DNA from 3 places in the Clostridium fungisolvens genome. Region 3 is predicted to be linked to each of the others. Evidence: a T-box and tRNA genes for the amino acid it is inferred to sense, from the RefSeq annotation. Region 3 holds a T-box; the other regions hold tRNA genes.

Region 1 (10,331 bases), 3.5 Mb from region 3:
TCCTTTTAATGTTGGTACTGTACCACAATCTTGTGCATATCCTGATTTTTCTACAAACCAAGTAAGGAATTCTTTTGCTTCAGTAACATGTTTGCTGTTCTTATTTACAGCTATTGGGTAATCTGCTGAAAGGTTTGAGTATGTCTTACCATTAACTTGATAAGGGAAAGGCATATATCCTATATCATCTGCATTTGATGCTTGAGCCTGTATTTGAGCTATAGCAAAGCTTCCAAGCTCCATAGCACCTATCTTACCTTGAGCCATAAGAGTCTTAGACTGTTCCCAATCTGTTGTTGTTGGATCTTTTTCTATAAGCTTCTTATTAGCTAAATCATACATAAGTTTATATACTATATAATGAGGAGTTCCTGGTGAAAATGGAGAATCAGTGTTTACCATCTCTTGATTTGTATAAGTATTTTTTCCAAATACAGATAATGTATCTGGCTCCCATTGTACTAATGGCCATCCATCTTTATAGTTTGTATAATAAGGAGTAACTTCTGGTAACTTATCTTTTATTTTTTGCATATCACTCAAAAACTCGTCTGGAGTTTTAGGAAGCACTGTGATGCCTACATCTTTGAATACCTTTTTATTATAAACCATACCACTTACATTCATATCTGAAGGTATGCCATATATCTTACCACCGAATTCATCTCCAACTCCGTCTAACCCATAGTACTTATTAGCTAACTCTTTTTCACTTCCAAGGGACTCAAAATAATTAGGTCTTTCACTTATAGGAAGAGTATTTGGAATCATTAATACATCCCCATATTCGTTTGAAGTTATTCTTGTTTGAGTCTGAGCATCATAATCTGTATATGCTTCAAATTTTAGTTCTATATTTGGATGATCCTTCTTATAGGTTTCAGCATATTCTTTGAACTTCGTGTTTACAAAATCAGTCTTTTGAGTAAGAATCGTAAGAGTTATCTTGTCTCCACTCTTTGAGTCGCTTTTTGAACCACATCCTGTAAAAATACCAGCTGCTAAAACACAACTCATAACTACAGCTAAAACTTTCTTATTCATTTTTAAATTCCCCCTTTTGATTTGTATAATTTCAAGAATATATAGTTATCTCTTAAAATTATAATTCCATAGCATTTTTTATTAATATACCTTTAATATCGTTTACATATATCTTACAAAATTATTATAAACTATATTTATATATATGTCTATATACTTATAAATAAAAATATATACTTTTGAATATCATAGGATATATGTTTTTGACAAACTTCATTAATATCTTACATTTTCTAACACATACTAATTAATACCTGTCTATCAATAGATTTAAATTCATTAAGCTTAACCTATATCTATTAATATATTAATTATTTGAACTACTTCCTTAATTAATGTAGTTATAAACTGCACCAATTAGATTTGAATCATTCATATATTCACATCGCCTCACAATTGGCCTAACTTTCGCAATTTCTACAGCAGTCATAAGTTCATCCATAGCCAATTCAATATTATCTATAAGATCCTCTCTTATACTTATACCACCACCAATAACTATAACTTCAGGATCATAAACATACTGAATGTTATATATTCCAATTGCCAAGTTCTTATAAAATCTTTTTACTTCGTATTTAGCGATTTTATCTCCAGCCTCAGCAAGCTTAAATACCTGCTCACCATCAATAGAGCTTTCATTAACTCCTTTAGCCTTTGCATAGCTAGCTGCCATATGAACCGGTGTAGCTACTGAACTCAAAGTAGTATACTCTTCCGATGTTATCATATATCCAAACTCGCCGCCATGTAGATTTGCTCCTTTATGAATCTTTTTATCCTTAATTACAGCACCACCTACACCGGATCCTAGTATTACAAATAGAACATCTTTATTGTCCTTTGCTGCACCTACCCATACCTCTGCTAAAGCTGCGCAGTTAGCATCGTTTTCCATTCTTATGTTTGTTATACCTGTAGCTTTTCCTATCTTCTCTTTAATATTAAATCCATGTATACATGGAACTGCACTTGCTCCACCTATCATTCCAGCACTATCATTTACTGCACCTGGACAACTCATTGCAATTCCTTCAAAATCATACCTACCTTCATAAGCTTCTTTAATATCTACTAATCCAGAGATTAATGCATCTATATCTTCTTTTGGAGTATTAAACTTACCTTTTTCATGTATATTTCCACTTCTATCTAGCACCCCATATTTTATGGTTGTACCACCAATATCAAAGGTTAATATGCTCATATATATACTCACCTTTCTATAAAAATGAATTAATTAAAATTTATTATTATATAAATATCAATTTCCCTATAACTTATCTGTAAGATATATGTGTATAAAAAAGTCACTGAAACGACCTTATTCAGTGAGTTTTTTTATGCATTTGCCTTTCCAAATGTATATGAGGAAAATATGGCAGAAGAATAAGTTTTACTTTTTACATTAAATAATATTCAGATGTATTTACCCTAAAAACCTTTTAATCTCTAGGGTAACACATTCTGATTTTGAGTTTAGTTTTAGGGTAAACTAATAAAATATGGACTAAAACCCATTATTTTGTGAAACCGTTTTAAACCAATAACCCGATTTCTTTATAGTCTTAATCTGAGTAGCTAAATCTAAAGATATGAAACCATATCTATTTCTATATGCATTCATCCATGACCAACAATCTATAGGAGTCCAAAGGTGATATCCAAAACAACTTGATCCTTCTTGTATACCTTTATGAAGAAATTCTAGATGTTCTGTAACAAATTCAATTCTATAGTCATCTAAAATCATTCCATTTTCATCTTTAAACTTTTCTTCACCATACACACCCATTCCATTTTCAGAAACATACCATGGGATATTTTTATAATTATCTCTTATATTAATTGCTATATCGTACATAGCTTCAGGATATATCTCCCAGTTTTTATGAGGATTTACCCTTCTTCCTGGCATTTCATAGTATTCGTAATATTTATCAGGAAGCCAACCATTCTTCGTTTCATCAAATTCATGTTCTACCGCTTTAACTCTTAATGGTTGATAGAAGTTTACTCCAAGAAAATCAATTGTATTATTTTTTATTAGCTCTAACTCTTCATCTGTATACTGCCACATGACACCATCTTTTATAAAAATCTCGGCTAAGCCTTCTGGAAAACATCCTAAAACCGCTGGATCAAGAAACATTCTATTATGGAACTTATTTGCAAAATCTGATGCAGCTAAGTCTTCTTTTGAATTTGATCTAGGATAAGCAGGAGTAAGATTTAATACTATGCCTATCTTTCCATCATTACTATTTTTACTTAATCTAAATTGCTCTATAGATTTTGCTGAAGCAAGATTTAAATTATAGGATACTTGAACAGCTTTCTTACCATCTATTAAATTAGGATAATGAAACTGATTTATATATTCACCTTGTACGATAACTATTGGCTCATTAAAAGTCGTCCAATGTTTAACTCTATCTCCAAACAAATCAAAGCATACTCTAGAGTACTTTGCAAAAAGCTCAACTACATGCTTTGATTCCCAACCACCATACTTTTCATAAAGTTCTATCGGAAGATCAAAATGATGTAAATTTATAACTGGTATCATTCCATTAGTTATACATTCATCAATCATTTCATTGTAAAATCTTACTGCATCTTCTTCAATTTCTGCAGTTTCAAAATCCTTTATAAGACGTGTCCATTGAATAGACGTTCTAAAAGAATTAAATCCTATAGATTTCATAAGTTTCAGGTCTTCTCTGAAGCTATTATAAAAGTTTGAGGCTACATTAGGACCTACTCTATCAAAAAAAGCTTCTGGCTCTATATCATACCAATAATCAAATACACTTCTATGTTTTTTGTTAAATCTTCCTTCTGATTGAGGCCCAGATGTAGCTGCCCCCCACCAAAAATCTTGCGGAAATTCATGTTTCAATTAATATCACCTATCCTTATTATATTTTGCTTTGACGTAGTTGTATGTGTTTGTAATTCCATATCTATATTATTTATAGATAGTAAAATATATAAAATCTTTATTAATATTTACTTAAAGTATTAAAAGGTGAGGCAGGTAATCCTATATTATTAAATAAATTTATTTCAACATAGTTCTTCCAACCATAAGCAACACCTATGGGTTCATTTACTCCCTCGCTATAAACAATAACTTTATCTTTTTCAATATAAGCCTTTGCAGGGTGTAAGATTTTGTTTTTATCATATATCTCGAAACCTTTTAATTTTATATCATTCTTCGCTATCAATTCACCAGGTAATACATAATCAAAACCTATCTTTATCTTGTTATCAATAATCTCATAACTGTTATATATAGGAGAGTGTCCATTTATATTTTCCTTATATACATCTTGCCTTGCAGCTAAAGCAAGCCTTTCTCCCACTGGTTTTTTATCCTTAGGATGAACATCTTCTGCTTCTCCTAAATCTACAGTGACTATCATAGATGTGTTTTTAATATTTTTATAAGTATATAGCTGCGCATCTCTAATAATCTGCCAAGTATCAAGTTTTTCATCATTAAACATAGGGAGTTGCACAAATATAAAAGGAAGTTCTGGGTTCTCCAAGTCCTCTCTCCAACTTTTTATAAGTCTATGAAAAAGCTTCTTATATAAATGTGCTTTTGCTGAATCTTCTTCACCTTGATACCAGATAACACCTTTTACTTTAAAAGGAGTTATCTTTCTAAACTTTGTTTTATATAATCCACATGGCCTTTGATATGACTTTTTTCCAAGTGGAGGTGGCCATGGAACACTGCCTATTTCTTCATGAAGCTGTGCCATGGATCTTTCAGGATACTTTTTCTTATATTCTTCTTCTCTTTTGTTATAATCCTCTTGTGATTTATAGAATTCAGCTGTTAATCTATCTTCTTCTTCATCTGTAAGTTTTTCTATAGCTTTTTTATATTGCTCTAAGTATACTTCTGATAATTCATTATCATCAGATAAGTATTTTTCATTCATCCAACTAGATGCAGAGGTTCCACCCTTATTACAGTTAACTATTCCTATAGGAACCTTTAAATCATTATATAGATTCTTGGCAAAATGATATGCAACCGCTGAGTAATATGCTACTGTCTCTGGTGATGCTACACTCCACCCTGTATCTATTAATCCCTCTGGTAAAACTTCATCACCATTTTCGTACACTATATCCGGCACATTATAATATCTTATCTCAGGATAATTGGCCTGCTCTATTTCTTTCTCAGCACCTATAGAATCCTTTAAATTAAATTCCATATTAGATTGTCCACCTGCAATCCAAACTTCACCTATCAAAATATTTTTTAAAATTATTTCTTGGCCCTTTGATAATATATCCATATCAAAAGGTCCCCCAGCTTTAAGATTTTTAAATATTAGTCTAAACTCACCATTTTTAGCATGGGTCTTAATTTCTTGTCCACATATTTTACCTATTATTAAATCATTATTTTCAGCATTCCCCCAAATAACAACCTCAGAATCTCTCTGAAGAACCATATTGTCAGAAAAGATTGGAGCTAATTTAAATTCCAATATTATCACCTCTCATCTTCTTTATAAAAAATGATTTCCTTTACATCTATAATAATAACATAACCCTTAATATAAGTATATACTTTTATTATATAAATATACCCATTGTTCAATTGATTTCTACACAAAAAAAGCTTAATCATTAAGATTAAGCTTTTTTTATACCAAACTGGTATCCCCAGTAGGAATCGAACCTACATCTGTCCCTTAGGAGGGGACTGTTCTATCCATTTAACTATGAGGACATATTAAATTGTATGAAAAATACATTCCTATTTTAAACCTTTATAAACTTAAAGTCAAGATATGAAATTTTTGTAAGAAATGATGCTGATAAATCATGTTTATCAGCATCATTATTATATCTATTAAATGCTAAAACTATGCTGCTAATTCCTCTTTTTTACCTTCTATAAGTCTTACAAACTTTTCTCCTCTGTCTATAAATACAACAGCTATTATTATAAATACTACTAGATATGCTAATAGGAATAAAGAACTTTGAGCTATAACTGAGAAATCTGAACCTGCTATAGATTCTCTTAATCCTGCTATTGCATAGGTAAATGGAAGATATGGATTTAAAACTGTAAAGAATTTAGGTACTAATTCTAATGGGAAGGTACCTGCACAAGTTGTTAAGTTAAATATAAGCAATACTATTGCAAGGAGTCTTCCAGCATCTCCAAGTAAAGATATCAATGCTTGTATTATCGCTATGAAAGTAAAGGATAATAATATATTAAATCCAAAGTATGCTATTAAATTATTTGGTTTTAATCCTAAGAATAAAACTACTATACTAACTAGCACAGCTTGTAGTAATCCTATAAAAGTATATGAGAAGTATTTACCCAAAACTCTTGAAGCAGAACCTGCATTCATTCCATCTGCAACCTTTGGTGATATTACGAAGAACATCATGATTGCACCAACCCACAATGATAATGGGATAAAGTATGGGGTAAATCCAGTACCGTAATCCTTAACTGTATTTATAGCTTCTGTAGTAACCTTTACTGGCTCTGATATAAATGTTCCCATCTCTTCACTTGAATTCTTTAGATTATTATTTAGCTTGTTTGAACCATCTGATAGTTTGTCTGATAATTCTTTTGAACCATCTGTAAGTTTTACAACACCATCTTTAAGTTCAGGCATCTTTCCATTTAGTTCTCCAAGTCCGTTACTTAACTTACCAGCTCCATCATTTAATTGATTTACTCCACTTATTAATGAAGGTACTGATCCGTTTAGTTGTCCTAATCCTCCATCAACTTGAGTTGAGCCATCATATAACTGATTTACCGCTCCATTTACTGTATTAAGACCTCCAGTAACCTGAGTAGATCCATCATATAATTTTTGAACTCCGTTTGTTAGTTCTGGAATAGATGCTAATAAATTTTGAGCAGTTTCAAGATTTCCTTGTGTTAAGGTTCTATCTGCTATTTCTAAAATATCCGCATTATTTTTTATATCTTGTTGAAGCCCCTTAACTTGAGTGGCTAGCTCTGGTGCTTTTTCGAGCATTGCCAAAGTTTCAGGAGTATTTAGTTTGTCTATAAGTGGTTTAGCAGAATCAATATCACTCTTAATTTTTGCAACCTTAGGAAGTAACGCTTGAACCTTAGGGTCTTGAGTACTTGTTATTAAGTCATTTATTAAAGCTAAGTTATCCTGATTCTTTGCTAAATCTGTTTGTATACTATTTATACCACCAATTAAAGTTGACAATGCAGAAACATTATCAGGCTTTTGTAATGCTACACCAACTGCATTTAATAGAGGTAATTTAGAGTTTACTAAGCCCATTGTTGCATCATAGTTTGTAAGTAAGCTACCTAGAGCATTCGCTGATTGAGGGTTAGCTTGAACAACTGCCATCTTATCTTTAGCCATTTGCTCATAAGAGTTTAGTTGTGTCATCATTCCATCTAGTTCTGGCTTGTACTGTGCAAATCCATTAGTCAAATTACTTACTGCACTCATGTACTGAAGCATAGTATCTCTTTCTGCTGCAGATAATTGAACACTTTGTTCTCCTTGAGCTTTTGAAGTTCCAAGCTTCACCGCTATGGTTTTTAGTTCATTATTTAGAGCATCATTACTTTGCATAGTAGCTATTTGATTCATTAAACCATTTAAATCACTCTTTGTTTTATCCATTGCAGCTAACTGATTACTCAATTGTGTAGGATTATTTAGAATCCCTTGTACAAGAGCAACATCACTCTTTGTAATCAATTTGCTTGCAGAACTTAGATTATTTAATGAACTTATTATTACAGGCATTGTTTTTAGTTCATTATTAATATCCATACTTTGCAACTGACTAAACAATTGTGGTTCATTATTTTTTAATTTTAATAGGGCTACTTGTATAGAGTTCGCATCACTAACTAGTTTGTCTGCATTTTGTACCCTTGTTGCTAAGGCCTGTTGATTTTCAGGCTTTGAGAAATCCATCTGTGATAAAACTAGTTGTATAGATGGTTTACTCATTAATACTTTTATTCCTTCATCACTAGTTAACTGCTTTATGTCGCTCATTGTACTCTCTACTAGTTTAACACTAGAAGTATTTAAAGAATTAAGTACAGAAAGATCTGCATCAGATAGTTTTTTTCCTGCGGCTATTACTGATCTGATCTTTTGAAGATTTTCTACATTCAAAACCTTACTTGGATCAAGTTTATTAAGTCCTAAGCTTATAACTGTTTCTTGCCCTTGTTTGATCTTATCATTAAGCATTCCTAAACCATTAGTTATTTGATTAGACCCATCAAGTAATGCAGGTATACCTGTTGAAGCCTTTAACTGTCCTAATCCCCCTGTTATTTGATTTGATCCATTATAAAGCTCTGAAACTCCACTTGGCATTGCTGATGTCTTGTTCTTAAGTTGACTTAATCCGTCACTTAACTTATTGGAACCATCCTTAAGTTGTGAGACACCATCTGCCATAGTTGGTACATTACTACCTAAGGTATCTATACCATCATAAAGTTTCTTACTTCCATCTGCTGCTTGTTGCATTCCATCTTTTAGTTCATACATATTATCAAAAGTAACTTTTGTAAACTCTTTTGATATATTTGATGTGATTTTTTGCTGAATAGCTAGTTCAACTTTTCCTCCTATTTGTGAAGCAAGAAAATTCTTTTTGTCATTAGGCACAAACTTAATCTCTGGTGATTCAGGCTTGTGATCCTTTGAACTGATTATTTTACCAGAAAAGTCTTCAGGAATTACAAACATAGAATAATATTTGCTTCCCTCTAATCCATCTTTAGCTTCTTGTAGAGTGGTAAATTGCCACCCAACTTCTTTGTTTTCCTTAAGTTCCTTTACAACATCATCGCCATAATTTACAGCTTTCCCATCATTCTCAGAACCTTTATCTAGATTTACTACTGCTACTGGAAGCTTATCCAATCTTGAATAAGGATCCCAAAATGCAGCTAGATAAAGTAAGCTGTATAACAAAGGCACTATGATAATTGCTATTACAGAAACCCTTATCAATCTGTTTCTAAATATGCTAGAAATATCTTTCCAAGCAATTTTAGCAAATTTCATACATCCACCCCGCTTTTCATAAGTTTTTGTACTGACTGGTCAGTTCTATTTATACTATTTTTAATTATCTTTTGCAAAAGCCATTTATAGCATTTTATGTAATAAAATCAGCTAATTATGGAAAATATACTTAATTATCTCTATTATCCTCAATTTTATTCCACTCTTTACATACTTATATTTACTAGTGCTCTTTCTTACTAGGTATTAATCAATTAAAAAATTGTTTTTAAGGGCAAAAAAAATAGAGAGTAAAAAATTTTTACTCTCTATTTTTAGAATCAATATCAAACTCTAAAAAACCATTCTAAAGTTCACTCTTTTGTAACCCTCTAAAATTATAATCTATTAAATTATCAATAATATTTTCTAAATTTATCTTATCTATATTTATTATTTCATATACAGCCGCAGATATTAAGCTTCCAAAAAACGCATAGGCCATAAAAGAAACATCACCTTTTCTTATTAAACCAGTATCTGCCGCCTCTTTTATATATATTTCTATACCATATATATATCGTTGAATCTGATTTCTAAGCTCTAATTGTCTAAGTTCTTGTCCCCATAATTGACTCATTATAACCTTGAAAAACTCTTTATTTCTATACAAAAAAGAAAGCTGTATTTTACAAACTTCTTTCAGTTTAACTAATGCATCACCATCTATATTATTAACCTGACTTATTTCATCATGCATAAGATTGATGCCTTCTGTTATTATAAAGTTGAATATCTCTTCCTTACTTTTAAAATGATAATACAAGGTTCCTTTAGCTACCCCAGCTTCTAATGCTATTTCATCCATTGTAGCACCATTATAACCAGCCTTTGAAAAGATACTTATCGCAGCTTCAAAGATTGCTCTTTTGGTTTTATTCATGTTAAATCACTCCGTAATTTTTATTGACCAGCCAATAAAAATATATAAATTAGGTAAACTAATAATACTTGAATATTAATTCAATATATCTTAAGCTTATTTAAGTTAAATATACAATACTTAGCTATGATTAACAATATTTATTTCAAATATTATACTTCAAATCGTTGACCGAAAGGCTAGATGTGATACAATTAGATGAAAATAATTCTAGCTTTATTATATATTTAAAAAGGTGAGGTAAACAATGATTAAAATATACAATAGGAAAACAAAAACCTATGAAGAAGAGCAAGTTGCTG
Region 2 (10,331 bases), 3.5 Mb from region 3:
GTGCATATTCATAAATTTTCCTAACAGGTCTTTTATATAATTAATTTTAATACAAAGTATAGTTTGTACACATTTTATGTATTGCTTTCATACTATAATATACCTTCCTATGTAGAGTAAAGAAGCAAACAATTTGATTTCTAAAGATATAGGAGGATTTAATTAATTATGGAAAGACGTAATATTTGCAGTGAATTTGCAAAAATTCTTGGCGCAGAAATTCTTACTTCTAATAATAAGGTATGTGCTGTAACTTTCATGAGAGACATACCTGCAGAAACATTAGGTAGACCAATTCATTCCCCATTAGCTCTATCTGCATTGTTTTCTTTTGAATCTATAGATAATCCACTAGCTTTTGCAAGAAAGGTAGCAGATGCCCTAAGGGGTTTAAGAAAGTAAATAACTATCATTAATTATAAAAGATAACACCTTCTACAGAAGCTATCTTTCTATAGAAGGTGTTTTATTTATTTCCCAGTAAATATATTTTATTTTGATCCTACACTATCCGTATAAGCTTTTAAATCATACAATGCTCCCGAGTTTCCACCAAAACCTCTACCATTTTGTCTAAATTGATCATCTTGATTTGATGTACTATCAGTTGAAGTATTATTATCACCTGTAGCTTTAGTAGTTCCTGATGGGTCTGATATCGCTGCATCATCCGTAACATTTCCTTGAGTAGAATCACTATATTCACTTGAGGAAACTAACTTACCATTTTGCTGTACCCAATTCATTATCTCACTGCTTGATGAATTTCCTCCACCCATTCCGCCAGTCATTACATATCTTACTTCACCTTTAGCTACTAATTGTTTAAATTGATCTAAAGTTATTGACTTATCATTTCCAAGGAAGCCTCCTATAGCCATTACAGATTCTCCAGTGCTTATTATTATATCTGACGCTGAGTTAGCATTTGATACAACAAGTAAGTACTTTTGATTAGCAGTCTTATTTTTCTCTAGGAAGCTTACTAATGCTGAATCTTTACTATTTTTCATGTTTCCACCCATTTGGCCTTCACCTGTTGAACTACCTGATAAAAGTTCTAAACCTGCTGCTGGGAATGAATTATTTAAAGGATATACTAAAGCTGCCGCTGATCCTGCAAAAGGAGTTACCATAAGTCCTACTACCGCTAAACTTACTATTATCTTTTTAAGTTTAAGCATTTTACCATGTCTTTCATTGTTTAATTCATGTTCTAATTCTTTCTTTCCAATATTCATAAGATTTAATATTAAAAGAATTATTGATGAACCTAAACATAATGCTATCACTAATGCTGCTAATATTTTTATAATATTTGATGTGTCAACAAAGTAATATAACATTAGCATTTGAACTAAACCATTAGCTAATAAAGCAACTGGTAAGAACCATGATTTCCATCCACCTTCTTTATAAAGTTCCCACATAGTTGTTATTCCAATTCCAGCTAAAGCCGCAGTTGGTGGTGCTAACATTGTTAAGTAATATGAATGAAATGTACCTGTATTAAAACTAAAATATATAAATACTGGTAAGAACCACATTCCCCATAAAGCTAAAGCTTGTTTTTTAGTATTATCCAAACGGAATTTTAGCTTTTCTTTAATTGCCGCTGCTATAAATCCAAATATAGCAAGTGGTATAAACCAAACTATTTGGTCTGAAAGTATATTTTTTGAAAATAGTCTTGTAATGCTAGATGGTGTTTGAGCTCCAAAGCTACCTGCAAGTCCTGAACTTCCTCCACCCATTTGACCGCCGCCACCTTGCATGTTACCTCCTGGACCAAATCCTCCATCACCGCTTGGTGGTGTGAATTGACCATTTCCTCCAGGTGCCATTTGGTCACTTCCATATTGTGTATTGCTGCTTGTATTGTTTGATGTATTTTGATTTTGATTATTTTGTGTTGCACTAGAAGTAGCGTCAGTTCCATCTTGCTGTCTTGAAGGACGTTGACCATTTCCGCTAGGTGCTCCGCCACCATTACCATTATTATTGCTGCTTAAGCTAATTCTTTCTATCCCATTATGTCCTACTATAAGTTCCATAACTGTGTTATTTGTACTACTATCAACGTATGGTCTGCTGCTTGCTGGCACTAAGTCAACAATAACTGCCCATGATAAAGAAACCGCCATTAATATGAAAGTGCTTATTATTAAATTTAGTATTCTCTTCTTAATTGTAGTTGCTGTTGAAAGAAGATATGTTATATATAAAGCAGGTGCTATCATATATGCTTGTAGCATCTTTACATTAAAGCCTATACCTACTAGAACCATACTTAGTATAAGATACTTAAGCTTACCATTCTCTGCTGCTACTGTTAATGCCCAGCATGCTAGTAGAAGCACCATAACCAATGTATTATCAACTGAATTGTTTCTGCTTACTGCTACAAAAACTGGTGTTATTGCTAGTGATAATGCCGATATAAGACCAGCAACACTTCCAAAAGATCTTTTAACTAAATGATATATTATTACAACAGATATTACCCCTGCTAAGGCTTGAGGAAGTATTATACTCCATCCACTAAACCCAAAAATCTTAGCTGAGATAGCTTGAAGCCAAAATCCTAGAGGCGGCTTATCTATACTTACAAATCCTGCTGGATCAAAAGACACAAAGAAGAAATTTTTAAAACTCATAGTCATACTTTTAGCAGCTGCAGCATAATAAGCATTGGCTGTTCCTTCAATCCCTAAATTACCAAAGTTAAGTACTGCCGATAATATTGTAATTAAAACTAAAGCAATAGTTTCTTTAGTAGCCTTTATTTTTTTCATCATTAATCCTCCCTTAATTGACTAACCAGTGTGATTAGTCATCTTAATCACCCCTACAGTCCATAGTATTTTTACTTTCCATTTCTATATTTAGAATTATAAATTTTAATAGTCTAACTAATATCAAAACAAAATGTGAAGTTTGTGTGATTAAACTTCACATTTTTTATACTTATTTAAGTATAAAATCATACATAATAAAAACTGCTCTAAAACAACACAACATCGTTCTAGAGCAGTCCCTATATATTTAAATTAGCGCATTGTAATTATCTAAATTCTTAACATATACATTAGATTCATACTATTTATCAATTGTCTTCTCTATTATAAAGAAGCTTACTTTAATGTCCTAAACTCATATCCTTTGCTTTTCAAATCACCAATTATATATGGAAGCGCTTCTGCAGTACTTTGCTTACCATATGTGTCATGCATTAATAAAACAACCTTTTCCTGTCCTATAAAAGTTTGATGATATCTTTTTATAAGCTGATCTTTCGTTTTTGCACCACCTTCAGCATCTCCTATTAAAGCATTCCAATCTATATATTTATAGTTTTTATCTTCAAGCTTCTTATCTAATCCTTCAGTACCTTTCCAAGATGCATGTCCACCAGGATATCTTATTACTTTTGTATTAAAGTTTTCACCTAACACAGCTTTCAGTATATGGTTGTTTTGCTCTACTTCAGCCATAAAGTTATTTACATCAACTATGCCATGGGGATATAGTTTTGAGTAATTATGTGAATAAGTATGATTAGCTATAGCATTACCTTGCTTATAAGTCTCTAAAAGTATATTTTTTGCTTCAGGAGCTTCCTCTAATTGCTTTCCTACTATAAAGAATGTAGCCTTTACATTATTCTCTTTTAAGATATTTAGAATCCTTGGTGTAACAGTGGTAGAAGGCCCATCATCAAAGGTTAAAAATGCAATTTTTTTATTATCTTCTATTCTAATATTTTTTGTTAGAAAATCTTGTATCTTTCCACAATCAAAACTGTTTGAATCTTCATCTACAGAGTTAACTACTTCTCCACCATTTTCTCTTTTTATATTATTATTTTTTGAATTAGCAACCAAATCATTATTATCACTGGAAGATTCATAAACCACATTAACTAAATTTTCATTTCTATTTCCTTGTTTTATTTCACTATATGATTGTACTTCTTTTGTTTTTTCTGAATCGCTTTGTGTGTACCTATTAGTAATAATTATAGATGACATTAAAATTAGAACACAAAAAAATAAAGCTCTAATTCTTTTCCTTAAACTTTTGGTTTTATTGTATCTTTTCTTCAATCTACAATCCCCCAGCACATAAATAATTATACAGATCAGCCACTTCATACTTAAATTTATATTCTCAAATTCTCTTGTTAAAACACATAGGAGCTTTGAAAACCTTCAAATATTTGCTTATATAAAATATGAGCAATTTTTATAGTTTATTCATCTCTTATTGTTAAAACTAATAAGCACTCAATCGCAATATAGTTATGAGTGAAACATATACATAATAATTTTTAATAATTTTATGTTGATCTATGGATTTATTAACACATTATGGTATAATAAGTTTATAATATTTAAAATATTCAAACATATTCTATTTCTATTCTAAATATACGTAACAATATATCTAACATTAATCACTCATCATATAAAGTATTTTTACTTTATCAAATCAATTCAACTTATCTTTTATACTTTTCTCAAAATCTTAGCAGAAAAAGGGGGAGATTTAACCTTTACTAACGCCCTATAAATAAGGGGCATTCTACAAACTAATCATCCAATCATATTTTTAAAGCTAATCTAATAAAAATTTAAAATTTAGGGGGATTACTATGTCTAAAATAGGAAAATTTCTTGCTATACCTGCTATACTTGCACTTACCGCATCATTCATGCCTTATACTAATACAACAACAGTGAAAGCTGCTACTGCTTCAACCTTAGTTTGGAGTGATGAATTTAACGGAACTTCTATTAACACCTCAAACTGGACCTTTGATACAGGTGCAGGCGGTTGGGGAAACAGCGAGCTTCAATATTATACTAATAGATCTGAAAATGCTAGAGTAGCAAACGGAAACCTAATCATAGAAGCTAGAAAAGAAAGTTATGGTGGTGCAGCTTACACTTCAGCTAGATTAAAAACTCAAGGTCTTAAGAACTGGACTTACGGAAGAGTTGAGGCTAGAATAAAAATGCCTCAAGGACAAGGTCTATGGCCTGCATTTTGGATGCTTGGACAAAATATAACTCAAGTTGGTTGGCCTGCATGTGGAGAAATTGATATTATGGAACATATCAATCTTGAAAACGTTATTCATGGTACTATACATTGGGATAATAATGGTCATGCATACTATGGAAACCCATCAGGAAATATCGATGTAACTCAATATCACACTTATGCAATTCAATGGGATACTAATTCAATAAAGTGGTTCGTTGATGGAGTTCAATTCAATGAAGCAAATATAGCTAACAATATAAATGGCACTGATGAGTTCCATAAACCATTTTTTATAATCTTAAACTTAGCTGTTGGCGGAACCTGGCCAGGTAACCCAAATACATCAACTGCATTCCCTGCACAAATGCTTGTTGACTACGTTAGAGTATATCAATAACATTTAACAAAAATAAGAAGTACCTAGAAGGCAGCTTATCTCTTAAGCTTACCATCCTAGGTACTTTTTGTTTAATAGAACTCTCTATCAAAATTAATTATGCTTTTATATGATGGATATAAATTTTCTATAGAACTTTCTATCTTGCCCTTAACTTCTTTTTCCTTATCTTCACTAAAATAAGGCTTATCTAATACAACATCGAATATAAGTGTTTTTTCTTCGCAATCACCAACAACTCTAAAATCATGCATAGATAATACGCCATCTATTTTACTTATATGCTCAAAAACTTTCTTCTTTAGTTTTATAACCTCTGGGCTATCTACTTTCACTGGATCCATGTGTATTGAAAGATATACGTTCATTTTATGTCCTATCTCTTTCTCAACTTTATCTATAACATCATGAATTTCCATAATAGGTACATCATGTGGAACCTCAGCATGTAGAGAAGCTATATACCTGCCTGGCCCATAGTTATGAATAACTAAATCATGCACTCCTGTAATAGGCTTGTAACTTACTACACTATTTATCAAAGCATCAACAAATTCTTTTTCAGGTGCTGATCCTATTATTGTATTAAGCATTTCTTTTCCAAGTTCAAAGCCTGAATGAAGAATAAATAGTGATACTATTACTCCCACGTAGCCATCTATAGGGAAAGATGTAAACCTAGTTATTAGTAATGATAATGTAACCATTGACAACACTAAAATATCAGTAAAAGATTCTAAAGCCGAAGCCTTTAAAGCTGATGAATTAATCTTATTACCTATATAGTTAGTAAATCTATTAAGAAAGATCTGCAGTGGCAAAGCACAGGCCATACAAATAAAGCTTACTAAATTAAAAGGTACCTCTACTGGATGAAGTATACGTAAAACTGAGCTTCTTATAAACTCAACCCCAACTACAAGTATTGCAGCTGCAAATAAAAGTGCTGTAAGGTATTCTATTCTTCCATATCCAAAAGGATGTTTATCATCTGCAGGACGATTTGATAACTTAAAGCTGACTATGGTTATAAGTGAAGATAATGCATCTGTTAAGTTATGAAAAGCGTCAGCAGTAATAGCTATACTATTAAGGAACAGACCAATTACAAGTTCCAAAATAAGAATTGAAGAATTAATTATAATGCCTACTTTCCCTCCAAGCGAACCATAGGATTGTCTGACATTTTGTGAATTAACATTCTCATAGTCCTTTACAAATCTCTTGATCAAAAAATCAAAGATAAATTTCATTAAGACTCACCTCCATTATTATTTTATTGCTATGGATGTACCACTTCGTAATAAAACTTATTATTTTTAAATTCTCTCGCCAGAAGCCGTGATAATTTTAAAAATATATTTCAGTTCGAAGTGATACATCTATATATCTTGTGTTTCCTTACATGTAAATTAATAAAAAATACAATTGTCTAATCAAAATACACCTAAATATTATACCATAAACATCCACACTACTAAATATAGATAACTTTTCTCTTATAGTGCATAGTTAGTTATATTAATTTCTATTACACGAATAAATAAGATATTATTATAGCTATAGTACTAGTTATCCCAAAATAAATATATTTTTTAACTATCCCAAACATATTTACCTCTTCAAGAGATACTTTAGAATATGCTGGCATCCCTTCTGTATCTCCAAGTGCAGCCCTACTTGCAGCAGCACCAAGAAGAACAGTCAATCCCAAAACAACTTCACTTCCTCTTGTAAATATCCACATTTGTTTAGTTATTAGACTTATGATTATTAAAATAACTTCAACTATTAGACCTAATAAAAAACACTTCATAATATCTCCACCATCAATACAATATACTTACATTATATTACAAGTAATAGATATAATCACTAATGAAAAAGCAGCTTAGACTCTCTCTCCAAGCTACTCTTCACTGCTATTGACTTCATGCTCATTCCTAATTATCTGATCATACCGCTGCAATTTTATATTTACAACCTCTAGTAAATCACTATATTTTTTTATTTCTGTCTCAATTATTTCTTTTTGCTCAATTATAATTTGACGTCGCTTTAACAATGTACTCTTTCCTTGAACAGTAAGTTCTACATAGTTTTTTATATATGCAATGGACATTCCAGTAGCTTTCATACATCCTATAAGCTTGATCCAAATCAAATCATTATCTGAATAAACTCTTCTTCCACTATAATTACGATGTAAATATGGTATTAATCCTTCTTTTTCATAATACCTTAAAGTATATTGTGATATATTAAGTTTCTCTGACACCTCTTTTATGGAGTACCCCATGATAAACTCCCCTTTACATTTTGCTTTTTAATTATATGCTGTAATGTTTTAAAAAATTATATTGAGAGGATGGAGTTTATTGTAAGGACGTAGATATTATTGCTGAAGCAGTATGTACCAATCACCTAAAGGTAGCAGCATTCATGCAGAGGAAATTGATGAAGAAACTACTAAGAAGTTATGGACACTAAAGAAAGTGTTTGCTGAACTAAGTTTATAATTTGGATATAACAAAAAAAGCTGTAATCAATAATGATTACAGCTTTTTATCTGGTGCGGCGGAGAGGATTCGAACCCCCGACCAACTGGTTCGTAGCCAGCTACTCTATCCAACTGAGCTACCGCCGCATATTCTTTTTAAACAACACTATAATATTATCACAAAGGATTACATAAATCAATACTAACCTATTGTACATATTTTGTTGATATCTATAAAGGAAAAATTTGGAGAATTAATAGCTTATCTATTAACTCTCTACAATATAGTATACCTTTAATGAATTATAGTATCTATTAAAAGTGCTACATTTAGTAGTGCAACTATTGCACCTATAACCCATAGAACTATATTCTCCCATCTAGTATTCTTGTACTCTCCCATAACCGCCTTTGAAGATGTTAGGTATATTTGAGTAAATATTGTTATTGGAAGCTGTATACTTAATAACATTTGCGAATATATTAACCCTTTGAATGGATTTGAAACAAAAAATATTATTATAAGTGCTGGAATTATAGTTACTAATACCCCTGCTTTTGTGTGCTTATCATGAATATCGTATGGTTCATCAAATAATCCTGCAAATATAGAAGCTCCAGCCATTCCTGCAGTTACACTTGAGGATATTCCTGCAAAAAGCAATGCTATTGCAAATATAATAGCGGCAGCATTTCCAAGTAGTGGTTTTAATAGTATTTGAGCTTGCTCTAACTCAGTAACCTGCATATTGTTCACAAAGAACGATACTGCAACAAGTATCATAGCACTATTTATTGCCCATCCAACAATCATTGAAAACAATGTATCCATAAATTCATATTTCAATTGCTTTTCCATTATAGACTTATCTTGAAGGTTCCATTGTCTGCTTTGTATTATTTCTGAATGTAGGAACAAGTTATGAGGCATTACTACTGCTCCAAGAACACTCATTATTATAGGAAGAGAACCCGTTGGAAATGATGGTGTAACCCATCCTTTTATCGCTTGTCCCCAGCTAACATCTACAAGGCATACCTCAATTATAAATGCAAGTCCTATTATCGAAACAAATCCAATTATAATTTTCTCAATCTTCTTGTACGAATTGGAGAATAACATCCACAATATCACTAAGCTTGATATAATAGCTCCAATCTTTAATGGTATATGGAATAACATATTCAAAGCTATGGATGCACCGAGTATTTCTGCCATAGCTGTTCCAACTGCAGCAAATACTGCTGTACTAGTTATCATTCTAGCTAATACTGGTTTTATATGCTTATTTATAGCTTCTGATATACATAATCCTGTAACTATACCTAGATGTGCAGCATTATGCTGGAGCACTATTAACATGATAGTAGATAATGTAACCATCCATAATAGTTTATATCCATAGGAAGAACCTGCTGCTATATTTGAAGCCCAATTTCCTGGGTCTATAAATCCTACTGTTACTAGCATTCCTGGTCCAATATATTTTAAAAAGTCTAGCGCCATATGCTTTGGCTTATGATCTTCTTTTTTTAAAAAATCTAAAATTTTCATACAATCCCTCCTGGTTATTATTATATAATAATAACTATTATCTAATAAAACAATATCACACTTTCTCTTTTTAGTCTATAATCTATTAAAACTTGTAACTTCCAAACTTTACTGTTATTTATATGCAATCATGTATTAATGATATCACATTTTAAAATACACCTATATGAAATTAAAGATACACACTTCAACTTGAAAAATCAATTCACTATATTTAATTGCTACAAAAAATAAATTTCTCTAAATATAGTTATAAATAAATGCAATATAATATGCCAATTGTAATCATACTAAGGATGAAACACTTCAATCCGAAATCTATTTTGAAAACTCCTCTGGGTCCTTAGAGGAGAATTTGAAAATATAAATTTAAAGATGAAGTGGTTCATCTATATTAATAAATAGAATAATAGAGTAAAATTTCCACTCACTCTTAGAAAATCAGTTAATTTTTGTGTATAATGTATATGAACTAATATAATTCATATCTAATACAATGATGTTCAACTATATTCTTCCAATAATCATTGTAATCATTTATTTTTTACACTAAAATTAATATTAAATATGGATGAAATCCTTACCTTATATTATTAAATTTATTCATATATTTTATTTTTAAATTATTTTTATACATCTGAATATAAGGTTATATGAGATTCACCCTTGATAAAGGAGCGGTTTTAATATGAAAGATTTTGTTATACTCACTGACTCTGGATGCGATCTATCAGCAGAAATTATAAATAAATTTAGCCTTAATTATATAGGCCTAGTCTGCAACTTAAACGGACAAGAATTTGTTGAGGACTTTGGAAAAACTCTTACAT
Region 3 (10,331 bases):
TCCAATTCATACATATATGAAAGAGATTGACCACGTCTTGCTCATTATATTGTAATATTTTATCAACCTTTTCCTTTGGCATTCTCAGTATATAATCTTTGTCCTTTATAACCTTGTGGAAGGTTTTAGCTAGGTTTGAACCACTCATCAGCTCTCCTTCCCTAACTATATCAAACTTCTTTTCTAAGGCTTTAAGACCTATTCCCATTTTTATGAGCTTTTCATACTCTTTTTGAAGATCTACCGAAACAAAATAATCATCAAACTTAAACTCAACTCCATATTGATTAAATAGATAATTAATCACAGTAAAATCATTATTTCCAGAAAAAGTAACTATGTATCTTTTCCCTTCTTCGTAAGCCTTTATAAAATACTTTTGAGCTAAAATAAGTATATCTCTAATTTCATACTTATTTTCAATCATATATTGAGTAACTAAAAGCTCTGCTTTTTCCTTATCATATATGCAGGCACCAAAAACACCAACACATTTAGGTTTCTTATAAACATAGTGCTCTAAATCAAAGAAAATTGATTTAGAGCAATCATACTCTTCATCATTGACTTTGATGATGAAACTATCATCAATTTCCCCTACGGGTACATCTCGCTCCTTTATTATCACTTTATCACTCTTTCCTTATAGAATTTCAAATCTGTCAGGTTTTAAACTATATATAAGATCTTTTCTTTCAACTATTATATTTATTTTCTCTTTAACCTCCTTATCATTCTGTATTTTATTTAGCAATTCTCTTGTAGGATTTATGCAATACGGATTTTTTACAAGGCTCAACATTGTGAAATCTCCTGCAGTGTCACCATAGGCAAAACTATTATCTAGATCTATATCATATTTATTTACAAAACAGTTTATAGCGTCCATTTTGCTTTTATGATCCCACATAGGCATCACATCTCCAGTATATCTTCCTTTACTATCCAACAAATATTTTGCACCTTCATAATCATCAAATCCGTGTTTTAAAGACATTTCTTTAACCAATTCTTCTGGACTACCTGAAATAGTTATAAGCATATGTCCTTGTTCCTTGTGCCACTTAATTCTATCTCTTGAAAATGTATATAGTCTTTCACCTTTCTGCTCAATTACCTTTTTTGCAATAAATTCTATTTGATGTTTGTAGAGACCTTTTATTGCTTCAAGATATATATCAATCATCTTGAGTAAGTAACCATCATAGTCCCCCTGTCTTTTATCCCATTTCAAAAATTCAGGCCTAACTTCATTATACCATTTTTCTGACTCTATTATTTCATATTTTATCATTTTCTTGAACATTTCTGTTATTAAACCTTCTCTATATAGTGTTCCGTCAATATCAAAAAACGCTGCTATCCTCTTCATATTATCCCTCCTGTGTATTATTGTTCAATTATTAGTATTTTGCATAATTTTGCATTCTATTATATATTGAAACTTATGGCAAAGTAAAGTTATGTTTATATTTTAACAATCATTCTTTATCAATAATCCTTATTTATAAACAATCGCTTTCTTTATCCTTTATTTCTACTACATATATTATTATCTTATTCGCCGATTTAATTGTAGCAACAAACTATTTTCTCAATATTCTTTATTTTAAAAATATTATTATTTCATGTATTACCTTGACTTTTTATTAACAGGGTGGTATTATTTTCTTGAGAATGATTTTCAATGTGAGGTGGAAAGAATGTGCGTTTACGATTTAAGACCAGGTCAAGTTGGTGTTGTGGACAAGATTTCTGGTGATGATGATAAATTAGTTAAAAGATTACTAGCGCTAGGTTGTATTGAAGGGACTGAAGTAACTCTTAAGAGAATAGCTCCTTTAGGCGATCCACTAATAATAAATTTAAGAGGTTTTAACATAGCAATAAGAAAAAATGATGCAAAAAACATACTATTAAAGAAGTAATTAATGTTTAAAAGGAGGATTATTGATGACTACAGTAGCACTATTAGGAAACCCAAATGTGGGTAAAACTACTCTTTTCAATGCACTTACTGGCTCAAATCAATACGTAGGAAACTGGCCTGGTGTAACAGTGGAAAAAAAAGAAGGTAAGCTTAATAACATAAAAATTGTAGATTTACCTGGAATTTATGCCATGGACACATTTTCAAATGAAGAAAAAGTATCAAAATCTTTTTTAGAAAATGAAAATGTTGATTTAATAATCAATATAGTTGACGCTTCAAACTTAGATAGAAATCTATATTTGACACTTCAACTTAAACAATTTAAAAAACCAATAGTTGTCTTACTAAATATGGTTGATGTTGCTGAAAAGAAAGGTTTTAAAATAGACTATAAAGCCTTAGAAGAAAAACTTAAGGTTAAGGTCATTCCAATGGTTGCTTCTAAGAAAAAAGGTATTGATCATGTAAAAAATATGTTAGTCAACAATGAATTACCCCTAACTATAGATGATAATGACTATTATTTCAATTCTGAAAAAGATGCTTATACTTTTATAGACGGAATTATTGATTCTTCAAGAATGAAGAACGGAAGAGGAAATCTTTCTTTTACTGATAAAATAGATAGAATAGTACTTAATCCATTTTTAGCATATCCAATTTTTATCGCAATTATGATATTTATGTTTCAATTTACTTTCGCTTGGGTAGGTCAACCCCTTGCAGATTTATTGGATGGAATTTTAAATAATAATATAATTCCTTTCTTATCAAATCTGTTGTCAGGAACAGCACCTTGGTTCCAATCATTAATCGTTGATGGAATAGTTGCTGGTGTTGGTGGAATAATGACATTCTTACCTATAATTATGGCATTATTTTTATGTGTTTCAGCGTTAGAAGATAGCGGATATATGGCAAGATCAGCATTCATAATGGATAGCCTTATGAGAAAGGCTGGACTTTCGGGTAAAGCATTCATTCCAATGCTTATGGGATTTGGATGTAACGTTCCTGCAATAATGTCAGCAAGAACACTTGAAAGCGAAAAAGACAGAAAACTTACAGCTTTATTGATACCACTTATGAGTTGTAATGCAAGACTACCAATATATGCAGTATTTGCTCCACTTTTCTTTGGATCAAAAGCAGGACTAGTTGTAGGCGGTTTATATTTCCTAGGTATCGTAGTAGCATTCCTTGTTGGTATGCTGTTTAAAAATACTTTATTCAAAAAAGATGAAGAACCTTTTATAATTGAATTACCAGAATATAAAATCCCTGAATTTAGAACAGTTATGAAAAACACTTGGGACAAAGGTAAAGGCTTCTTAGCAAAGGCTGGAACGATCATATTTGCAATGACAGTTTTAATATGGCTTTTACAAAGCTTTAACTTCTCAGGTAAAGTTAATGATATAAACCAAAGTTTCTTATTTAATATAGGTAATTTCTTAGCCCCAATCTTTGCACCTTTAGGCTTTGGAAACTGGCAAGCTTCAGTTTCACTATTAACTGGTATTTTAGCCAAAGAGACTGTAGTTTCTACTATGACTGTTATATACGGCGGTAACTTAGATGCAGCGATAGCTTCAACTTTTACTACAGTAAGTGCATTAGGATTTATGGTATTCGTATTACTTTACACTTCATGTGTTACAGCTTTAGGTACTATGAAAAAAGAATATGGTACAAAAATGGCAGTTTTCTCAGCAAGTTATCAATTTGTACTTGCTTGGGTAGGAGCATTTGTAGTATTTACTATCGGTAAATTAATATTTTAAAGAAGGTGTTTATATGGAAATACTAATAACTCTTATAATTGTAGCATTAGCTGGTTTTATATTATTTAAGAATGTAAAAAGTTCAGCTAAAGGAGAATGTAATTGCAGCAGCAACAGCAGTTGTTCAGCAACCCATTGTCCAAAATATGAGTCAAAGATCAGCACAATTACAGTAAAAAAGTGAGCATCATAGATGCTCACTTTTTCTATTTTCTAGAATCTCTTCTATCTTATTTGTATTTACTTTATTTTGTATTAACTCATAAATTATTCTTGATGCTACTTTCTTAGGCATATTTAACAATACAGACTTGTCAAAAGATATTCCCTTTTTTCTGATCAAGTACTTAATATATTGCTTCTGATTCTTTGAAAGCATATCATCTCTTTTTAAGCCTCTTTCGTCTATATCCTGCAGAATTAGAAACAATAGAGGTAGATTCGATACATCTTCTTGATTATGAAGAATTATCTTATTTTTTATAGCTTCATCTCCAGTACTTAAATATTCAAAATATGCATCTCTGCATTCCTTTCCATTGAAGCTATCTTCTCTTTGAATACCTAGATACTTTTCCATGTCTTTCAATGAATATCCATCTAAATTCAATGAATTTCTATAGGGAGATATCTCCCTATAGAAATCTATGTGCTTATCTATAATCGGAGTTTTAAATCCGTTAATCAAAAGTCTTTGAAATATAAACGGTTCATCGAATGCCAACCCATTGAATGTACACCATATGGTTTTGCCTTTGATTAATTTCAAAAACTTTTCTAATAACTGTTTCTCTTCATTGTGCTCACAAAATAGAATGTCATTTGCAAATGTTTGATCTTTAAACTTACCTACTGAAACAGCAAAAACCTTATTATTTATTTTATCAAAGCCAGTTGCCTCTATATCAATAAAAGCTATATTGTTGAAATCATATTTATTATACAAATCTCTATTAACATTCAATACACTTTGAGTTGTTACAAGCTCCATCTCTACATCTTCTCAACTGTTTCTATGCCTATCAATCCTAGGCCATTTTTTATTACCTGGCAGGTTGCTTCTACTAGTTTTATTCTTGCACTCTTTAATTTCACATCATCCACATTTGCAACAGAATGTGCGTTATAGAACTTATTGAAAGCTTTTGCCACATCAATTACATATCTAGTTACAACTGATGGCTCAAGTTTTTCAATTGCATATAATATACTATTTTGGAATCCATCTAAAGTTTTTACAAGTTCAAATTCTTCCTTTGACTGTAGCTTTGAGAAATCACTTTCTTCAGTTACCTCTCCTACTTTTCTTAATATACTCTTAGCTCTTGCATAAGTATATTGAACATAAGGACCTGTTTCACCTTCAAAGTTAAGAATCTCTTTCCAATCAAACACTATATCTCTTTCTCTACTATTTCTTAAATAAGTAAATACAACTGCGCCTATACCTACTTTTTGAGCTACTACTTCTTTATCCTCTAGCGTTGGGTTTTTCTCATTTATTACTTCCAAAGTCTTTGAAACAGCTTCTGACAATAATTCATCTAAAAGTATTACATCACCTTTTCTAGTAGATAATTTTTTCTCTGCAAATCTCACTATACCAAATGGTACATGCACACAATTTTTAGCCCAATCATGACCTGCTAGTTCTAACACCTTAAATACTTGATTAAAATGTAGCGATTGGTCCTTTCCTACTACATATATAGCCTTTGAGAAATCATAAGTTTTCTTTCTATACATTGCAGCCGCAAGGTCTCTAGTTGCGTATATAGATGCTCCATCTGACTTTAATACAATACAAGGAGGCATGTTATACTCATCTAACATAACAACCTTAGCTCCGTTGCTTTCAACTAATAAACCTTTTTCTTCAAGTTCTTTTACTATGCTATCCATTTTATCATTATAGAAACTTTCTCCAGCCCAAGAGTCAAAATCTACATTTAAAATTTCATATATTTTATTAAACTCTTTCAACGATAGGTTTCTAAATCTCTCCCAAAGAGCAACTGCTTCACTATCACCATCTTCAAGCTTTTTAAAGTACATTCTTCCTTCATCTTCTAATGATGGATCCTTCTCTGCTTCATCGTGGAATTTTACATATATTCTTAATAGCTCTGCAATTGGATGTTTCTCTAATGCCTCTTCATCAACCCATTTCTTATAAGCAGATATAAGTTTTCCGAATTGTGTTCCCCAATCGCCTAAATGGTTTATTCTTTCAACATCATATCCCTCGAAAGAAAACATTTTGTATAAAGAATTACCTATTACTGTAGTAGAAAGATGGCCAACGTGGAATGGCTTTGCAATATTTGGTGATGAGTATTCCACTATTATATTTTGACTATCACCTATTGTTGATGAACCATAACACTCTTTTTCCTCCAATATCTTGCTTACAGTATTTTTTGTAAAAGTTCCTTTGTCTACAAAGAAGTTTACATATGGTCCTAAGTTCTCTATCTTCTCATATCCTTCTGCATTTATCTTATCCTTTAGTTCTGCTGCAATTATATTTGGAGCTTTCTTTAAAGTCTTAGCTAACTGAAAACATGGAAACGCAAAATCCCCCATCTCAGGTCTTGGTGGTACTTCAATTAATCCTTCTAATGTATTTACATCTATTTCTAAATGCTCTTTTAATCTTTCAGCTGTAAGTTTTTTGTAATCCATAGTATCTCCTCCTGTATGTGTTATATAAAAATCCTAAGGCCAATAGCCGTTGATTTTATTTCGTATTCAACTACCACAATTTGCTCGTCTACTTTTCTACCCTATGGGGATAAAACTTTCAGTATCATAAATTGAACTTTCTTACTGTAAACCCTTAAAAGCTTTCAAAAACATTGAAGTCCTGGTTTTAACTAATCTGAAAATTTTATAGTTTCATAAAGAATAAAAAAAGCTCATCTCTTTTTTTTAGAGACGAACTTATATCCGCGGTACCACTTCTATTGGTTTTTAAAAACCCACTCATATATTTAACGCATATTGCGGCATGCCCTACTTTTATTTTCAAGCAGCATCTCCAAGGCTCTCTTCCTTTAATCTTATCTTACAGGGCTTACACCATCCCCTGTTCGCTTTAAGACTCAAATAAAGTACTCTTCTTTTCTTAGATTTTAATTATTTAATTATTTATATTATATCCAAAAAAATTTTTTTTTGTCAATATAGAATTTTTATTTCAAAAATCTCCACTTAAAACTCGTTTATTTTTGAAAATAGTTTAAAAATAATATTTCATAATAATAATTCAAAAGCAGTTGAAAACTTTTAGTTTTTTATATACTATTTTATTATATGTTACAATAAGGAGATTTGTCTATGAAAAGATTTGGGGTAATTGACCTTGGCTCTAATTCAGTACGAGTGATGCTTGCACAAGTTGAAGATACAGGATACTTTAAGATAATTGATGAAATAAAAGAAACTATAAGACTTGGAGAAGATATTTCTAAAACCTCATCTATTTCAGTAGAGAAGATTGAAAAGACTTTAGCAACATTAAAAGCTTTTAAATCTCTATGCATCGAATCAGGTGCTTCTGAGATAATCTTAGTTGCAACAGAAGCATTAAGATGTGCTACTAACAAAAAGATTCTTAGAGATAAAATAAAAAAGGATTTATCGTTAGATATAAGAATTTTAAACTTTGATGAAGAAATATATTATAATCATTTAAGTATAAAAAATAGTCTGTACTATAATAATGCTCTAATGGTAGATATAAGTGGTAATCACACACATTTAGCTTGGATAAGAAATAATGAGATAATAAAAAAAATAACTATACCTTTGGGTTGTATAAACATTTCAAATGACTATGAGCTTACCGATGTAATTACTTATAATAACACTTTAGCAGCAAATAAATTTGTACAAGATACTATTAAAAATATACCTTGGCTTTTTGAAACAGAGTTTGAAAGTATAATAGGAATTGGAGGCACTATAAGGAATATTGCCAAAATACAAAAGCATACAAAAAGATATCCTATAGGAACATTACATAATTATTCATTTGATGATTATGATATCTGTCAGATATATAATCTCTTAAAATGCAAAAACCTAAAAGGACGAAGTAAGGTAGAAGGCTTATCTGTTGACAGAGCCGATGTAATATTTGGCGGGCTTATTCTTTTAAATCAATTGGTAGATTTACTTTCAATAAAAAACATCAAAATTTGTGGACGAGGTCTTAGAGAGGGTATAGTTCAGGAATATCTTAATAATAACTACAAAACTGCTTGGAATGACATACTTGACTATAGTATTGAAGGCATAATTGAAACTCTTAATATAAATAAAAAACATGCCCAAAAGGTCTACAGCATTACAAAAAAACTTTTTGAAGAGTTAAAACCAATTCACAAGCTCGGTGACGAATACAACAATATAATAAAGACATCTTCCCTGCTTCATGATTGTGGTATTAGCATAAGGTATTACGACCATCATATACATTCGTTTTATATTATACTTAATTCTGCCATAAGCGGTCTTTCACATAGGGAGATTTTAATGAGTTCATTAGTTGCATCTATGCACAGAAACAATAATTATCAGCTTCCTTTTATAAAATTCACAAGTATCATCAATAGATTGGATATAGAAGCTGTAGAAAGTATTGGAATACTACTCAGAATTGCTGAGGGCCTTGATAGAAGCTTAGAAGGTGCCGTAAATGATTTTGATGTGACAATTAATGATGATGCCATCACACTACTTTTGAAATCAGAATCTGAACTTATCTTAGAAATTGGCCAAGCAATGAGATCCGGAAATAAATTTTACGAAATATATAAAAGAAAATTGATTGTATTAAAACAAAACAAGTAATTGTTTTGTTTTAATATTTTAAAAATACTTTTTAGGTTCTTGTAAGACCTATATAAATGCCCACAAAGTTTTCTTATTCATTCATAAACTTTGTGGGCATTTTAAATCATTATTATTCAATTTCAGGTAAATTATCTAAGTTATTATTTTTTGTGCCATCAGGATAACTTCTAAGATACTTTTCTCCTTTACGAGAAGTCGAGACCTGCACTCCACTTATTTTTCCTTCTTTAGCTAGGCTAATTGCTTGTTCTTTCTCTACTATTTCTCCACTATCAAGCTTATACGCTTCTATTTCATCATTACTATCTTTAACAACCCCTACTATGGTTCTTGTTAAATTTTCACTCACATTTATCACTCCTTTATATAACTTATATAACTTATATAAATACCAAACTTATTATTGATCTTAGCTTAATTTATTCACCATTCTATAAAACCACACTTTAAACTTTATTTGCCATTATGTAAAAACTTATAATCCAAGCTTCATCAGTAATTCATCTTATTTGTTGTTATTTATATAATGTATTTACTTATTTTATTATATTATTAATTTTTCTTACACTTTTTATGTATCATACATAGAGGTCCAACTTCAATTATTAATTTATACATGTCTACAGGGTATAGGTGCATGATTTTCGAACATGTATAATCTAAGTTTCCGTAACGGAACCTATATAAACATTTACTAACAACTTGAATGTATATGAGGAAAATCTGGCAGGCTACATATTCTTCTTTTTTATTCTTTAACTTATATTATGTCTTAAGTCCGTTCACATAATTATCCATAGATATGATTGTGATATGAATTCCTAAAGAATAAAAATAGAGACTACCATATATTTTAAATATGATAGTCTCCAACATCTTAAGAATTAAGCCTTGCAATTAAAAACATTGTCTTCATCCCTAAAGAAGTAAACTTTGCTTCGTATTCAGTCATTATATTTTCTTTGAACTCGTCATTATGCAAATCATAGGTTAGGTATTCTAGTGTAAAACCACTCTCTTTAAAGTATTCTTGTGATTCTTCAAAAAGCCCAACATCATCTGTTTTAAACCAAATCTCACTATTGGGCTTAAGAAAAGTTTTATATATCTTTAAAAAGCTTGTATGCGTAAGTCTTCTCTTCTTATGCCTTTCTTTAGGCCATGGATTGCAAAAGTTTATATAAATCTTACTTATTTCGTCTTTATCAAATACATCTCCAATAAACGATATATTCATAGGTATAAGCCTTACATTTGGAACCTCAGCTTCATTTACCTTTCTAAGTGCGTATATTAACACTTCATCCTTTAAATCTATAGCAACATGATTTATACCAGGATTTGCAGCAGCTTTTTCACTTATAAACTTACCTCTACCACATCCTAATTCTAAATGCACTGGATTACTATCACCAAATGCTTCACTCCATCTTCCTTTAAATTCAGATGGATTCGTAACAACATTTTTCGCCTCTTCTAATTCTGGTCTTGCCCACCATTTTTTCCTAAGTCTCATATTTTCCTCCTAAATGATTATGAAATAATACCTGTAACTATTTTCGAGCAAAGATCTAATATAATTCCAGTTGGTTTATCTAAGAACCTTGCTCCGCCAAAAGCTATCAAAGCAAATATTATAAATTGATACCTATATAAAGAATCTGCTATTCTACCGAAAGCTGAAGGAAATAAATCTTGAAGGATTCCAAAACCATCAAGTCCAGGTAAAGGTAATAGGTTAAATACAAATAAGT

What was found. The T-box of region 3 lies ahead of argS (arginine--tRNA ligase). A T-box ahead of a tRNA ligase gene usually reads a tRNA of that ligase, here a tRNA-Arg.
Region 1: it has a tRNA-Arg gene. The T-box ahead of argS (arginine--tRNA ligase) is inferred to sense a tRNA for this amino acid. The anticodon was not compared.
Region 2: it has a tRNA-Arg gene. The T-box ahead of argS (arginine--tRNA ligase) is inferred to sense a tRNA for this amino acid. The anticodon was not compared.

What each region holds. Positions count from the first base shown of each region.
Region 1 is NZ_BLZR01000001.1:4,976,069-4,986,399, reverse strand. Features, by position in the region: gene bsdtw1_RS22120 (ABC transporter substrate-binding protein) at 1-1,044, opposite strand, end outside; gene bsdtw1_RS22115 (ROK family protein) at 1,373-2,251, opposite strand; gene bsdtw1_RS22110 (glycoside hydrolase family 1 protein) at 2,555-3,946, opposite strand; gene bsdtw1_RS22105 (sialate O-acetylesterase) at 4,050-5,564, opposite strand; tRNA gene bsdtw1_RS22100 (tRNA-Arg) at 5,735-5,809, opposite strand; gene bsdtw1_RS22095 (YhgE/Pip domain-containing protein) at 5,946-9,146, opposite strand; gene bsdtw1_RS22090 (TetR/AcrR family transcriptional regulator) at 9,454-10,029, opposite strand; gene bsdtw1_RS22085 (phosphatidylserine decarboxylase) at 10,277-10,331, shown strand, end outside.
Region 2 is NZ_BLZR01000001.1:4,958,020-4,968,350, reverse strand. Features, by position in the region: gene bsdtw1_RS22040 (DUF1259 domain-containing protein) at 169-402, shown strand; gene bsdtw1_RS22035 (glycosyltransferase family 39 protein) at 492-2,795, opposite strand; gene bsdtw1_RS22030 (polysaccharide deacetylase family protein) at 3,135-4,106, opposite strand; gene bsdtw1_RS22025 (glycoside hydrolase family 16 protein) at 4,655-5,446, shown strand; gene bsdtw1_RS22020 (cation diffusion facilitator family transporter) at 5,518-6,699, opposite strand; gene bsdtw1_RS22015 (hypothetical protein) at 6,978-7,262, opposite strand; gene bsdtw1_RS22010 (MerR family transcriptional regulator) at 7,356-7,745, opposite strand; tRNA gene bsdtw1_RS22005 (tRNA-Arg) at 8,017-8,093, opposite strand; gene bsdtw1_RS22000 (Nramp family divalent metal transporter) at 8,242-9,501, opposite strand; gene bsdtw1_RS21995 (DegV family protein) at 10,190-10,331, shown strand, end outside.
Region 3 is NZ_BLZR01000001.1:1,500,886-1,511,216, reverse strand. Features, by position in the region: gene bsdtw1_RS06170 (ribonuclease H-like domain-containing protein) at 1-628, opposite strand, end outside; gene bsdtw1_RS06165 (HAD-IB family hydrolase) at 644-1,372, opposite strand; gene bsdtw1_RS06160 (FeoA family protein) at 1,704-1,928, shown strand; gene feoB (ferrous iron transport protein B) at 1,954-3,717, shown strand; gene bsdtw1_RS06150 (FeoB-associated Cys-rich membrane protein) at 3,731-3,901, shown strand; gene bsdtw1_RS06145 (ribonuclease H-like domain-containing protein) at 3,905-4,708, opposite strand; gene argS (arginine--tRNA ligase) at 4,711-6,402, opposite strand; T-box leader at 6,648-6,855, opposite strand; gene bsdtw1_RS06135 (Ppx/GppA phosphatase family protein) at 7,057-8,574, shown strand; gene bsdtw1_RS06130 (DUF3892 domain-containing protein) at 8,687-8,926, opposite strand; gene trmB (tRNA (guanosine(46)-N7)-methyltransferase TrmB) at 9,455-10,093, opposite strand; gene bsdtw1_RS06120 (site-2 protease family protein) at 10,111-10,331, opposite strand, start outside.